DNA from 3 places in the Actinomadura sp. 9N407 genome. Region 3 is predicted to be linked to each of the others. Evidence: riboswitches for the same ligand, from Rfam matches in the RefSeq annotation. Region 3 holds a riboswitch; each other region holds the start of a gene.

Region 1 (4,664 bases), on a different contig from region 3:
ATGGCCACAGTGGTCACCGCGATGGTGGCGACGAGCTTGACGGGTCCGGCCGCCGCGGCGACCACCCCGGAGTACTACCTCGCGCTCGGCGACTCGTTGTCCGTGGGCGCGCAGTTCGGACTAGGCGAAACCGACCAGGGCTACACGGACCGCCTGCATGCCGCACTGACGGCACGCCAGCCCCGGCTGAAACTGGTGAAACTCGGCTGTGGTGGGGAGACCACCACGACGATGCTCAAAGGGGGCATCTGCCGGTACGCGGCCGGCTCCCAACTGGCCGCCGCCGAGTCCTTCCTGAAGTCGCACGCCGGCCGGGTCCGGTACGTCACCTTGAACATCGGAGCCAATGACACCAACACCTGCCTGCCCGGCGGTGGCATCGACGCGGGCTGCGCGCTGGAAGGCATCGGCTCCATGATCGCCAACCTGCCGCAGATCACCGCGCGGGTGCGGCTGGCCGGGGGCGGCACCCCGGTCTACGCCGCGATGAACTACTACAACCCCGGCCTGGCGTCCTGGGTGGCGAACCCCGGCGGAAAAGCGGCCGCGCTCGCCTCGATACCGGTCGTCGACGTCTTCAACACTTACGAGCACGCCGTCTACCTCGCCGGCGGGTTCAGGGTCGCCGACGTCAACGGCGCCTTCGCCGGCCACGACCTGACCACGAAGGTGACGGTGCCTCCGTACGGCACCGTTCCCCTGGCCGTGGCCCGGATCTGCACATGGACGTCCCAGTGCAGCGACAACGACGGCCATGCGACCCCGGCGGGCTACCGGCAGATCGCCGGGGCCTTTTTGAAGGTCCTCCCCGCCGACGTCAGGTGAACGGCCGCGACGACGGGCCGGAGCACGCGACGACGCTCCGGCCTGCACAGCGAAACGCCTGGCCGGGACGTCCCGGCCAGGCGCTCTGTCACCGTCTCCTCACAGCTTCTTCGGCCGGTACGCCGTGTACTCGCTACCGGACGACAGTCCGTAGTCGCGCGTCCGGTGGTCGGTGCCGTACCTGCCGCGCTGTTCGTAGGCCCAGTAGGACGTGCGGTCCTCGTCGGCCCATTTCTCGAAGATGACGACATGCCGGGTCGTGTTGGTGCCCTCGGCGTCCATGACGAGGTCACCCTTCTTCAGTTCGGACATCTTGATGCGCTCGGTGTACCGCGACGCCGTCAGGCCCACGGTGTTCGGGCCGGGCTTGGGCAGGTCGAGCGCCATCGCCACGTAGCCGGAGCAGTCGGTCCGGTAGCCGTCGTGGTAGTCGGTCTGGCTGTAGGGGACCCTCCGGTCGGTGTGCGGATCCCAGGTCTTGGCCCGGGTGATCACGTCGGAGCGGTCGTCGCGCGCACCGTCCGCCTCCCTCCCGGTGTCCGACTTCCCGGTGTCCGACTTCGTGGAGTCCGGCTTCTTCGCGGACTCCTTCGCGGAGAGCGTCGATGCGGCGGCGGCCCGGTCCGCACTGCCCGGCTCCGAGGACTGGACCGAAGCGTGGGCGGTCGTCGCCACCACGCCGGCCAAGGCGAGGCCGGCCAGTGCGCCGACGGCCTTGGGGTTCACGCGGTTCTTGCTGTGCTTGCCTTTCAAGGGGACTCCTTGGCTTCCAAGACGCCTGCCGGGTTAGCTGACGGGTTCGGACGTGGAAGTCGCCCTACGGCCTGGAACAGGCCGACTCACCCCTGTGCGGACGTTCGGAGTCCGGCACGTCGTGGGTCCCCGGCTCCGCCTTGACGGCGGACTCGGCGTTGCCGCTGCGATCGTTGGGCACTGGGCCCGTCCACGGGACTCTGGTGTCCCGTGCGCGAAAGAGCGGCGCTGATGGGGTTGTGCGGCCATGCGAGGGCCGCGTGCTCTGAGAGCGGTTGCCGGCGCGCTCGGGCCCCGCACGCCGTGGCGTGCGCATGGGAAGGCCTGACGATCGGGTCTCGGAGAGACCGGGCGCGGCAGGAAGGATGCGGGGTGACGCGTGGGTCGCGCCCCCGTCTCACCCGACGGTGTCAGGTGAGGTCATCGCGCCTCTTGGGGCATATAGGACCAAAGCGCCTGGCGGGCGCTTTGGTGGCCGACAAGCTACTCCGAACGTCGATAGAAGGCAAACTCGTACAAAATCAATATCGCCGCAGGTCAAGACCGCGCCATCAGGTGCCGGAGGTGCCGGTGGACTCCAGAGACGACGCGAGCGCCTGCACGTGTACGCGGACGGGCCGTCAGGGAGAGGAGAGCAACAGGGGCGAATCGATCCGCGTACTCCCCGCCAGCCAGATCCGTCCACTCGGCGCGACGGAGACGTCGTGGGTCCATGTCTCGACCGGGGTGGTGAACGTCTGCCAGCCGCCGCCCGCGTACCGCAGCAGCGGCGCGCGACCGTACTGCCTCGGTCGGATGACGGCCACGAGCGGGTTGCCGTCCTTGTCCAGTCTCACCTTCACGCCGTGGCCGTCCAGGGTGCCGGCGGGGGCCGCGGTCCACGTCGTTCCGTTCCAGCGGTACAGGGTGTCCCAGGCGAGCGCCCAGACCGTGCCGCCCTCGGCGGGCGCGACGCTGGTGACGCACGTGGCGGTGGGGAGCGGGGGCAGCACCGTCCAGCTGGAGCCGTTCCAACCGAGGGCCACCGATTCGCTGCTTCCGGTGTCGGGGTTGGAGCGGCAACCTCCGGTCCAGGCATCGGTGGCGCTGCGCCCCTGCAGGTCCCCGACCCCGTGCCACAACCGGCCGGCGACGGGGTCCGCCACCCAGGCGTCGCCGACCCGCCGGAACAGCGCGGGCAGGACCGTGTTGCCAGGGCCCGGTACCTGGATCTGGATCCACACCCCGGCCGGATTAGCCCACAGGCGGGTGTCGTAGTCGAGGATGCCGTCGGGCGGCGGGGCGACGGGCTGGAACGCGGTGCCGTCGAACCGCGCCAGGTAGAGGCGCTCCCCATCTTGAAGGCCCCACACCCAGACCTCGGTGCCGTACGCGACGACCTTTGAGATGCCGCCGTTGCCGGACCAGCCCCTGAGCGGATACTCCTTCCACTGCGACCCCATCCGGCGGCGCACCACCGGGTTGCCGGTGTTGTCGCCGATGTATCCCTGGCCTCCAGCGACCCATGCCTCGGTGTCGGAGACGGCGGCGACGCTGCCGGTCCACGCCCTGGGCCACAGGAACGGCAGCGGGACGTCCTTCAGCGTGGCGGGCGGGGGCGCGGCGTGCACGGCGGACACGGGGGCCAGGGCGATGAACGCGATGGCCGCGGCGGCCAGCCGGGCGGGGAGTGACCTCATGGCGAACATCATCCGAACGAGTGCCATAAGAACGCCAGTGTTCACTGGGAAAATCAGGACCGATCCCGTGTCCGCTTGTGGCCGCCGCCTACGCTCACCTGACATCGGCACGCCCCTGAGGCGGCGAGCGGGGTGTCCCGGTTCGAGGTCGCGAGATCGCGCCTCGATCCACCGACTCCGCTGCTCATAGCCACGGCGCCTATGATCCAGGAATGTTCAGCGATCTCGGGGCGCGGTTTCCCGGTGTGCCGGTGGAACACCGGTCGGTGCCCGAGAGGCACGTGGTGCAGCGCATCGGCGGGATGGACCGGGCCGTCGCGCAGCCCGTCACGTTCACCCCCTTCGCGTCGGCTCGACCGTGTTCGGCACGGTGCGTGTTCTGCTCGGAGACCCTGCGCCATGTCGACGCCTCCCGGCTCTCGGCCTCGCTGCGGCCCGCTTCGGACTATCACGATGGGTTGCGCACCGCACTGGCCGACCTGCGCGGCCTCCCCCTGGGCGTCTCCCTGTCGGGTTTGGAGGCGACCGACGATCCGGACTGGCTCGAGGCCACGGTCGCCGCGCTCACCGACCATGCGCACGCGGGCGGGATACTGACCGAGAGGGTGCTGTACAGCAACACGGCGGGGCTTTCCAGAGAGACGCACGGGGCGCGCCTGATCCCGTTGCTCCGCGACTTCGGGCTCGACCGGATCGAAGTCTCGCGCCACCACTTCGAAGCAGGGCCCAATGGCGCGATCATGCGATTCCGCCGCGGCCAGGCCGTCGCCGATCAGAACGTCTTCGAGGAAACGGTCAAAGAGGCGTCCTCGGCGATGCACGTCCGTCTGGTGTGCGTCATCCAGAAGGCCGGGATCGCCGATGCGGCGGCCGTTCACGGCTATCTCGACTGGGCGCACCGGACGCTCGGAGTGACCGATGTCGTGTTCCGCGAACTGTCGCGGCTGCCCGCCGACGAGTACCGCCCCAACACCACCTACCGCACGATCGAACGGGACCGCGTTCCGATCGAACACCTCGTTGACGCGGTGTGGCCGGTCGGAGCCGACCCGGTCGGCGAGTTCACGCCGTCGCGGGGCACCGCCGGTTACTACTACCGGAACGTGGTGCTGCGGTGGCGGAACACCGTGGAGGTCACGTTCGAGACCTCCGACTACGCGGTGATGAAGGACGCCCATCACTCCGATGTCGTCTACAAGCTGATCTACCACGCGAACGGGAACCTCTGCGCCGACTGGGATCCCGAGACCGCCGTGCTGCTCCGTACGGGAGCGCGGTGAATCGCGATGACACGGAGCTGGCGATATCTGGCCGCCGAGGAGGCCGGGTTCACCGGCGCTGAGACCGCCCCGGACCAGGGCTGGGTCGCGCAGATGCGGCCCCTGGTCACCGAACTTTCACAGCCCG
Region 2 (4,664 bases), on a different contig from region 3:
CCCGGCCGACCCGTACGCGCCGTCCCCGCAGCACCAGTCACCGCAGCACCAGGCCCCGCAGCACCAGTCACCTCAGCAAGGAGGCCTCCAGCCTCCGCCGCACGGGCGCGAGGCGACGCTGCTGCCGCAGGACCAGCAGCAGGGGCCGCCCCGTCCGGGCGGCGACACGGCGTTCATGTGCCCCTACTGCGAGGCGGTGCTGTCCAACCCGGGCGCCGCGCAGTGCGACTCCTGCCTGCGGCCCCTGCCGCAGCAGGGCACGCCCGTACTGCGGATGCAGTTCCCCTCGGGCGAGCTCAAGGTCTCGGTCGGCCAGCACCTGGTGCTGGGCCGCGACGCCGGCCAGTCGCCGGTGGCGGGCTCGTTCACGCAGTACGACAACGTGTCACGGCGCCACTCGACCGTGTGGCTGGACCCGTCCGGTACGGCCTGGGTCCGGGACGAGGGTTCCACCAACGGGACGTTCGTCAACGGCGAGCGCCTCCCGCGCGGTGTGGAGGCCCCCCTCCGCGACGGCGACCAGCTCCGCCTGGCCGCCGACGTGACCGGGACCATACAGCTGAAGTAGCGAATGAACGCGTGAGTGAACGACTGAGGGCCGCTCCGATCGGGGCGGCCCTCAGTCGTTCGTCCTCAGTCTTGCGCCATCAGGCATTCGTCACCAGGGCTCAAGAGCCCGGGAAGCCCCTTAGCCGGCTCGCTTGGCGCGGGCGCGGGTGCGCTCGCGCTCCTTGGAGTCCAGGACGACCTTGCGGAGCCGTACGGCGGTCGGGGTGACCTCGACGCACTCGTCCTCGCGGACGAACTCCAGGGCCTCCTCCAGCGTCAGCAGGCGCGGCGGGGTCAGCGTCTCGGTGGTCTCGGCCGTGGAGGAGCGGATGTTGGTCTTCTGCTTCTCCTTGCAGATGTTCACGTCCATGTCGTCGGCGCGGGAGTTCTCCCCGACGATCATGCCCTGGTACACCTGCGTGGTCGGGCCGACGAAGAAGGTGCCGCGCTCCTGCAGGTTGGTGATCGCGTACGCGGTGGCGGCGCCGGTGCGGTCGGCGACCAGGGAACCGGACGGCCGGGTGCGCAGCTCGCCGAACCAGGGCTCGTAGCTCTCGAAGACGTGGTGCGCCATGCCGGTGCCGCGGGTCTCGGTGAGGAACTCGGTACGGAACCCGATCAGCCCGCGGGCCGGGACCAGGAACTCCATCCGGATCCAGCCGGTGCCGTGGTTGGTCATGTGCTCCATCCGGCCCTTGCGGACCGCCATGAGCTGGGTGACCGCGCCGAGGTGCTCCTCGGGGATGTCGATGGTGAGGCGCTCGACGGGCTCGTGCTTCTTGCCGTCGATCTCGCGGGCGACGACCTGCGGCTTGCCGACGGTCAGCTCGTAGCCCTCGCGGCGCATGTTCTCGACCAGGATGGCGAGGGCGAGCTCGCCTCGGCCCTGCACCTCCCAGGTGTCGGGGCGCTCGGTGGGCAGCACGCGGATCGAGACGTTGCCGACCAGTTCGCGCTCCAGCCGGTCCTTGACCAGCCGGGCGGTGACCTTGGTGCCCTTCTCGCGGCCGGACAGCGGGCTGGTGTTGGTGCCCACGGTCATCGAGATGGCCGGCTCGTCCACGGTGATCAGCGGCAGCGGGCGCGGGTCGTCGGGGTCGGCGAGGGTCTCGCCGATGGTGATCTCCGGGATGCCGGCCAGCGCGATGATGTCGCCGGGGCCGGCCGCCTCCGCGGGCTTGCGGGTGAGCGCCTCGGTCATCATCAGCTCGCTGATGCGGACCCGCTCGATGGTGCCGTCCCGCTTGCACCAGGCGACCTGCTGGCCCTTCTTGATGATCCCCGAGTGCACCCGGCACAGCGCGATCCGGCCCAGGTAGCTGGAGGCGTCCAGGTTGGTGACGTGCGCCTGGAGCGGGGCGTCCGGGTCGTACGCGGGGGCCGGGATGGTGTTCTTGATCACCTCGAACAGCGGCTCGAGGTCCTCGCTGTCGGGCATCTCGCCGTTGCCGGGCTTGGCGAGCGAGGCGCGGCCGGCGCGGCCGGAGGCGTAGACGATCGGGAAGTCGATCTGCTCCTCTTCGGCCTCGAGGTCCATGAAGAGCTCGTACGTCTCGTCCACGACCTCGTCGATCCGGGCGTCCGGGCGGTCGGTCTTGTTGACGACCAGGATCACCGGCAGCCGGGCGGTCAGCGCTTTGCGCAGCACGAACCGGGTCTGCGGCAGCGGGCCCTCGCTGGCGTCCACCAGCAGGACGACGCCGTCGACCATGGACAGCCCGCGCTCGACCTCGCCACCGAAGTCGGCGTGGCCGGGGGTGTCGATGATGTTGATCGTCATCCCGGCGTGCCGGACGGCGGTGTTCTTGGCCAGGATCGTGATGCCCTTCTCACGCTCCAGATCGCCGGAGTCCATGACGCGGTCGTCCACGTCCTGGTTTTCGCGGAACGCCCCGGACTGCCAGAGCATGGCGTCGACGAGCGTCGTCTTCCCGTGGTCGACGTGGGCGACGATGGCGACGTTCCGGAGGTCGTCTCGCGTGGAGATGGGCATGCGGTCTCGCCTTGGGGTGAGAGTGTGGGGTTCGCCGCAGAGGTGCGACCGTCCTTATTCTACTTGGCCGAACGCCTCCCCCCGACGGGACGGCCGTCACAGCTGCCACAAATATGGCTATTTGGCCAACTTTGCCCGTTGTTTGTAGTCTCCCCACATCCGGTCGTTCGCAGTCCCGCCCCCCGGGACGACGTCCGGACACCGCCGAATCCCCCACGGGGAACCGGGGACCCAGGCCTCCTGGGGTGAATCGGCGCACATTCGGTGTGCGCCGTAGGGCGTCTCCTGGCCCGAACCCGTCAGCTAACCCGGTAGGCGGCTTAGGAGAGGAGTTCACCGGTTTGACACCGGCCACTGAACGGCGCGGCTTCGCCGTGCCCGCCCTCACCGCTGCCACGATCGTCGCCATCGGCGCCTTCGCCCCCATCGCCGCCCAGGCCGCCACACAGCCGGCCCACGCGCCCGCGTCCGGTACGGCCGTACGGGCCGCCGCGGCCAATCCCCCGAAGCCGACCGAGAGCGAGCTGCGCAAGCAGCTGGACGCCCTCAACACCGAGGCCGAGAAGCTGACCGAGGCGTATAACAAGACCCGGGTGGACATGCGCGCGGCCCAGAAGGCCGAGCGGACCGCCGCCCAGACCGCCGCCACGCTGGAGGCCCAGGTCGCTCCCGCCCGCGCTGAGCTGGGACGGCTCGCCGCCGCCAACTACATGGCCGGCGGCGACGACATGCTGTACGGGGCGGGCGACACCAACGGACTGTCCGCCTCGGCCTACCTGACCCAGAGCCGGGCCGCGACCGTGAACCGGCTCCAGGCGCAGATCGACCAGGCGAACCAGGCGCAGGTCGCCGCAAAGGCCAAGACCGCGCAGGTCCAGCGGGCCGCCACCCAGGCCGAGACCGCCCGCCAGGCGGCCAAGTCCAAGGTCGGCGAGGTCACCCGCCGGCTGGACAAGCTGACCACCACAAAGGTCAAGGACCCCAAGTCCGGGCTCACCGCGTCCGTGAAGGGTTCCGGCCTGCCCGCCAAGATGGCGCGCAAGGCGCTCACCAAGATCGGCAGCCCGTACGTGTGGGCCGCCGCGGGCCCCAGCAGCTTCGACTGCTCGGGACTGGTCGTCTGGGCGTACGACAAGGTCGGCAAGGGCGGGCTGCCCCACTACACCGGTGCCCTCTACGAGCAGGGCAGCAAGGTCGGAAAGGGCGCGCTGCGCTCCGGCGACCTCGTCTACTTCGGCGGCAGCCTGCACCACATGGGCATCTACCTGAGCGACGGCAAGTACCTGCACGCTCCGCAGACCGGCGATGTGGTGAAGATCTCAAAGATGTCCGACCGCTCCGACTACGCCGGCGCCAACCGGATCTCCTGAGCCGGCGGGCGCTCAGCCGCTCACATACGGCTGGACGGCCTCCACGATGGGCAGGTCACCGGGGAGCCACTCGACGTCGTACAGCTCCCCGGGGGCCAGCCAGCGCAGGGCGAGGTGCTCCAGCGCGCGCGCTTCGCCCTCGACGATCCGGGCGGTCCACACCCGCAGCACGCCGCCCAGGCTCAGCGGCCAGTCGCCGCCGATCCGCACGTCCAGCGCGATCTTGACGCCCAGCTCCTCGTGACACTCGCGGACCAGGGCGTCCTCGTCCGACTCGCCCGGATCGACCTTGCCGCCCGGGAACTCCCAGCCACCGGCCAGCGCGGGCGGCTCCGCCCGCTGCGCGGCCAGCAGCCGTCCCCCGGCGATGATCGCCGCGCCCACCACTACGTTGATCGTGACCAGCCCCTCTCTGCCCGGCATCATGCCGGAACGGCGCCGCCCGCGCTCAGGAGGCCGCGCTCCGTGCCGAGCCGTGAGCCGAGTCCTGAGGCGAGTCCTGAGGCGAGTCCTGAGGCGAGTCCTGAGGCCGGTCGCCGCCCTGGGCGGAACCGGCCGCGACGACCGTGACCGCGTCCTCGACGATCCGTTCCAGATGACCGCCGTGCGCGCCGCGCCAGTAGACCTGGCCGCAGTCGGCGCAGCGGCCGTACACGTCGTAGCTGCGGCGCGTCCCGTCCGCCAGCTCCCGCTCGACCTCCTCCTTGTCGACCGGGGCCAGCACGCCGTTGCAGGCGGTGCAGCGGGTCCAC
Region 3 (4,664 bases):
CGGCGATCGCGGGCAGCCGGTTGGCCGCCTCCAGCGCTCCGGGATGCAGCTCGGCGACGTACGGGGCGGCCAGCTCCAGAAAGCGCCGCCGGTAGCCGGCGTCGCGGACGCGCAGGTCGTAGAGGTAGAGCAGCAGGTCGTGGTTGACGAACTTGGCGTCCTTGGCCAGCTTGAGCTCGGTCGCCCCGTGCGAGCGGAAGACCCGGTCGATCCGGCGGTGGATCTCCAGCCGGTCGGCCAGGTTGCCCAGCTCGCGGCGGCGGTTGGAGATCGAGGGCCGGTCGGCGTGCGGCTCCACGTACCAGGTGTAGACCCGGTGCGGGACGACCGCGATCCGGCCCGCCGCGAGGTACGCCTCGGCCGAGAACAGCAGGTCCTCGTAGTGCAGGCCCTCGACGAAGCGGAGGCCGCCGGCGACCAGGAAGTCGCGGCGGTAGCACTTGTTGGTCGAGAGCGTGTCGTACAGCAGGTCGGGGTGATCGAGGACGGAGTCGTGCACGGCCCGGCGCCGGTAGAGCCGGGGGTACCAGAGCGTCTCCCTGGCGTGCGGGCCCAGATGTGACCGTACGCACAGGCCGGAGACGAGATCGGCGCCGGTCTCCTCGGCGGCGGCCACCATGGTCAGGCAGGCGTGCCGGTCCAGGACGTCGTCGCTGTCGAGGAACATCACCCGGGCCCCGCGGGCGTGCTCGATCCCGACGTTGCGGGGCCGGCCGCAGCCGCCGGAGTTCTCCGGGAGGTGGACGGCCCGGACCCGGCCGGGATGCGCGGCGGCGAACCGGTCGGCGACCTCGCCGGTGCCGTCGGTGCTGGCATCGTCGACGATCACCACCTCGACGCTGCGCAGCGACTGGGCCAGCACCGAGCGGACGGCGCGCGGCAGCCGCCCGGCGTCGTTGTAGGCGATCACGACGACGCTGACGTCGGGCCGGACCCGCATCCCATCCCCCTTCGCCCGCTTTCGACCGTTCCGGGGTAGGCATTTCCAGCCAGGCCCATTGCCGGGTCGATCTGGGATCAAGCGGACGTCAATGTTCGGGGGTGATCTCCGTTATGCCCCAGAACATGGGGAAACGCCGAGGGCGCCCGGCCACCATGATCATGGTGGCCGGGCGCCCTCGGCTCGGGTCCGTCAGCACGGGTTCATCACCCGCGCGGGATCACTTCCCGCGGTAGTCGGGGTAGCCGTAGCCGGCCACCTGCGACACCTTGCGGGTCTTCTCCTTCACGGCGTTGCCGGTGTTGCCCTCGACCGTGTCGATGGTGCCGTCGCCGTTGTCCTTGACGACCAGGCCGACGTGGTTGATGGACGAGATGCCGCCGCCGTTCCAGGCGAAGAACACCACGGCGCCGGGCTTGGGCTCCTGGCCCCAGCGGCCGGTCTTCTTGAACCACATGGCGTGCTGGACGGTGTAGGCGTCCCAGCCCATGCCCTTGACACCGGTCTGAGCGCCGACCCAGGACACGAACATGTTGCACCACTGGGCGCCGTTGTAGGCGGACACGTTGCCGCCGTCACGCTGGGCCGTCAGCTTGGCGTTGTCGGTGCCCACGTACCAGTCGTGGAACTTGGTCTGGCCGCCCTTGCCCTCGGAGATGCCGACCTGCTTCTTGGCCAGGCCGATCACTTCCTGGGCGGTGGCGGCCTTGGCGCCGGCGTTGGCGTCCTTGGCCGAACCGGCGTCCTCCTGGGCGTCGCCGGCCTCGCCGGCCACGGTGCCGGTGGCCTTCTGCGAGGTCGACTCGGTCTTGCCGGCCTTACCGGCCTTGTCGGTCAGCTGGTCGACGGCGGCGTGGCCGCCCTTGCCGACACCGGCCACGCCGGCGACGGTCTGCACCTGGTCGGCGGTCGGGGTGGTGGAGGCCACCGCGCCCATGGCCGAGCCGAGGGCCAGCACGCCCATCGTGGCGCCACCGATCACACCGGCGGCGGCGCGCCCGCGGAGGGCGAAGGTCTGGGAGGTCAGTTCGCTCGTACGGACGCGGAGAGCGGCGAGAGCGGGAGAGTTGCGGAACGACAAGTCAGAGTCTCTTTTCTTCCATGGCCGCCTACCGGGTTAGCTGTCGGATTCGGGCATGGAAGTCGCCCTACGGCACACGCGGACGTGCGCCGATTCACCCCAGGTTGGTTGGGTCCCCGGCTCCTGGCACCGCTGTGCGGTGCGGAACGGACTCGGCGGTCCGGCGGCCATGAAGCGCCACCGGCACTGCGATCAGATGGATGACGGTCGTGCGGGTTCATGGACCGCACACACGACCTCGGGTGGCGGGATCCGGCCGTCCGGCTCGGTCCGCCCTCCCGATGAGCGACGCATGGGGTGCATCGCGGAGGTGGTCAGAAGGTATCAAACTTCTTACTTGTGGCAAATCCGGGGCAAAGCACCCGGCCCTAGGTTCAAAACCACCCACACCTCGCATCTCTTCCCGACATCTGGGCATGATCCGGACGCGGAACCGCACCGCGCCCCAGTGGCGCCCGGGGAGGAGACGGATCGATGGGGTCGGATTTCGGGTTGTTGGCGATCACTCTGCTGGGACTCGCGGGGCTGGGCGTGGTCTGCCTCGCCCTCGCCGTGGCCGGGGGGCTGATGCTCGCCCGCTCCCTCGCGGAAAGGCTGCCCGTGCGGGCCTCCGGGGCCCCGCTGCCCGTCCGCAGGCCGGCGGAACGGCAGCGCCGGCCGGGCACTGAGGAAAGCGCCGGAACCCAGGGCGAGAAGCAGCGCGAGACGCCGGGCGAGAAGCGGAACGAACCGCGGAGCACGGCCCGAACGGCACGGTCAGCGTCGAACTAGCCGAGACAAAGGCCACACCAAGCCAGGGTCACGAACGGCCGCGAGACACACCTCACACCGCAGAGGCCCTTTACCTCTGCCTACACCCCGGTCTGCCTTCACCTACGGCCCCGGCTTCGCTTACGGCGCCGGCTTTGCCTACGCGCCCGCTCCGGCCCCTGCGCCCGCTCCAGCCTCGGCGTTCTGTCCCGCGATGGCGCCTGCCAGGACGAGCCGTCCGGCATCGCGGACCATCGCGGCGACCTCGTCGACCGGCGTGCTCAGTGAGGTCAGGCTGACCAGGGCCGCCAGCAGCACATGGCCGAGAACGATCTCCACCTGGTCCCGCTCGGGGACGGGGTCGCCGATCGCGGCGGCCAGCCGGTCGCGCAGGAACAGGAACAGCACCGTGCGGTCGTCCTCGACGCTGGAGTCGTCCGAGGTCACCGCCTGGACGATCGCCGAGGCCAGCGGGATCTGCTCCGCCCCGGCCCGGACGATCCGCTCCAGCAGGGCGGTGAGCCGCTCGACCGGGGTGTCGCCGACCGCGAGCGCGTCGATGTCGGCGGTCACCCGCTGCGCCCAGCTGGCGGCCACCTCGGTGAGCAGATGGTCCTTGGTCGCGAAGTAGCGGTAGACGGTGGCCCGCGCCACACCGGCGCGATCGGCCACATCGTGCATGGTCACGGCCGGATAGCCGCCCTCAAGCGCCAGCATCCGGGCGGCCTCGATCAGCCGCTCGCGACGGGCCTGCTGTTCCTTGCTGAGGGTCCGCGTGACGGTGAACCGCACATCGCCGCTCAACGCGCCTCCTTCGGTGACCGAACGTGTGACCGCGGCCATCCTCTCGTACATCCGTTCCCATCGCGCCCCCGGTACCGGCGGAACGGGCCTCGCACGCGTTCCAGGGCCGCCCGATTCCAGGGCCCGCGGCGGCCTTGTCCGGCCACCGCCCGGCGGGCGAGGATGCAACGGACGCGGCCGGGATTCGCCCTATCGCTTGCTTGGTTGCGACGCTAGTTTAGACACGGGTCTCCAGGTACCGGACGGGGACCACGAAACGGGAGCACGGATGCCGATGGAGTTGCACGAGGCCCTCTACACCACCCGCGCGATGCGGCGGGTCCGGCCGGATCCGGTCCCGGTGGAGGTCCAGCGCAGGATGCTGGACGCCGCCGTACGGGCGCCCAGCGGCGGCAACAGCCAGAGCTGGCGGTTCCTGCTGGTCGACGATCCCGGCCTGAAGGGCCGGATCGGGCCGCTCTACCGGGACGCCATGGACAAGCTGTGGAAGACCGTCTACAAGGAGCGGATCGACGCCGCCAACGCCGATCCCGAGGACCCCGACAGCGCCCAGATGCTCCGCGTCGTGAAGTCCGCGCAGTGGCTCGCCGACCACTTCGAGGAGGTCCCGCTGTTCCTGTTCGGATACACGCGGTTCGACCCGAACGGCGGCTCGATCTTCCCGGCGATCTGGAGCGCCCAGCTCGCCGCCCGCGCCGAGGGCGTCGGCAGCTCGATCACCTCCGTGCTGAGCTTCTTCCACCCGGACGAGACCAACGAGATCCTCGGCGTCCCCAAGGACGAGGGCTGGTCGATGGCGTGCTGCGTCTCGTTCGGCTACCCGACCGGCCGGTGGGGCGTGGCCGCCCGCCGTCCCGCCCACGAGGTCAGCCACCGGAACGCCTGGGGCGCCCCGGCCGGCTTCGAGACCCCCGAGCCGCTCTGGACCCCCGAATCGCTCAGGAGCCCGACATGACGTCATCGCGCCTCGACGGCACGTCCGCCCTGGTCACCGGAGGCGGCAGCGGCATCGGCCTGGCCTGCGCGCGGCGGCTCGCGGCCGACGGCGCGGACGTGATGATCTGCGGCCGTACCGCCGAACGGCTCCAG

Evidence for each region. A riboswitch is a leader RNA that binds a small molecule or an ion and turns the genes downstream of it on or off. The one in region 3 is predicted to bind cyclic di-AMP.
Region 1: it holds a riboswitch for cyclic di-AMP, as region 3 does, so the genes downstream of both, ACH34Q_RS22165 (hypothetical protein) here and ACH34Q_RS26040 (CHAP domain-containing protein) in region 3, are expected to answer to the same signal.
Region 2: it holds a riboswitch for cyclic di-AMP, as region 3 does, so the genes downstream of both, ACH34Q_RS14015 (NlpC/P60 family protein) here and ACH34Q_RS26040 (CHAP domain-containing protein) in region 3, are expected to answer to the same signal.

What each region holds. Positions count from the first base shown of each region.
Region 1 is NZ_JBIRAW010000013.1:153,031-157,694, reverse strand. Features, by position in the region: gene ACH34Q_RS22170 (SGNH/GDSL hydrolase family protein) at 1-825, shown strand, start outside; gene ACH34Q_RS22165 (hypothetical protein) at 925-1,578, opposite strand; cyclic di-AMP (ydaO/yuaA leader) riboswitch at 1,586-1,746, opposite strand; gene ACH34Q_RS22160 (hypothetical protein) at 2,199-3,257, opposite strand; gene ACH34Q_RS22155 (hypothetical protein) at 3,470-4,537, shown strand; gene ACH34Q_RS22150 (TRM11 family SAM-dependent methyltransferase) at 4,544-4,664, shown strand, end outside.
Region 2 is NZ_JBIRAW010000007.1:280,184-284,847, reverse strand. Features, by position in the region: gene ACH34Q_RS14025 (FHA domain-containing protein) at 197-568, shown strand; gene typA (translational GTPase TypA) at 689-2,542, opposite strand; cyclic di-AMP (ydaO/yuaA leader) riboswitch at 2,735-2,876, shown strand; gene ACH34Q_RS14015 (NlpC/P60 family protein) at 2,884-3,912, shown strand; gene ACH34Q_RS14010 ((deoxy)nucleoside triphosphate pyrophosphohydrolase) at 3,925-4,338, opposite strand; gene ACH34Q_RS14005 (Mut7-C RNAse domain-containing protein) at 4,361-4,664, opposite strand, start outside.
Region 3 is NZ_JBIRAW010000017.1:157,226-161,889, reverse strand. Features, by position in the region: gene ACH34Q_RS26045 (CDP-glycerol glycerophosphotransferase family protein) at 1-940, opposite strand, end outside; gene ACH34Q_RS26040 (CHAP domain-containing protein) at 1,161-2,021, opposite strand; cyclic di-AMP (ydaO/yuaA leader) riboswitch at 2,032-2,189, opposite strand; gene ACH34Q_RS26035 (hypothetical protein) at 2,496-2,792, shown strand; gene ACH34Q_RS26030 (TetR/AcrR family transcriptional regulator) at 2,931-3,575, opposite strand; gene ACH34Q_RS26025 (nitroreductase family protein) at 3,844-4,530, shown strand; gene ACH34Q_RS26020 (SDR family oxidoreductase) at 4,527-4,664, shown strand, end outside.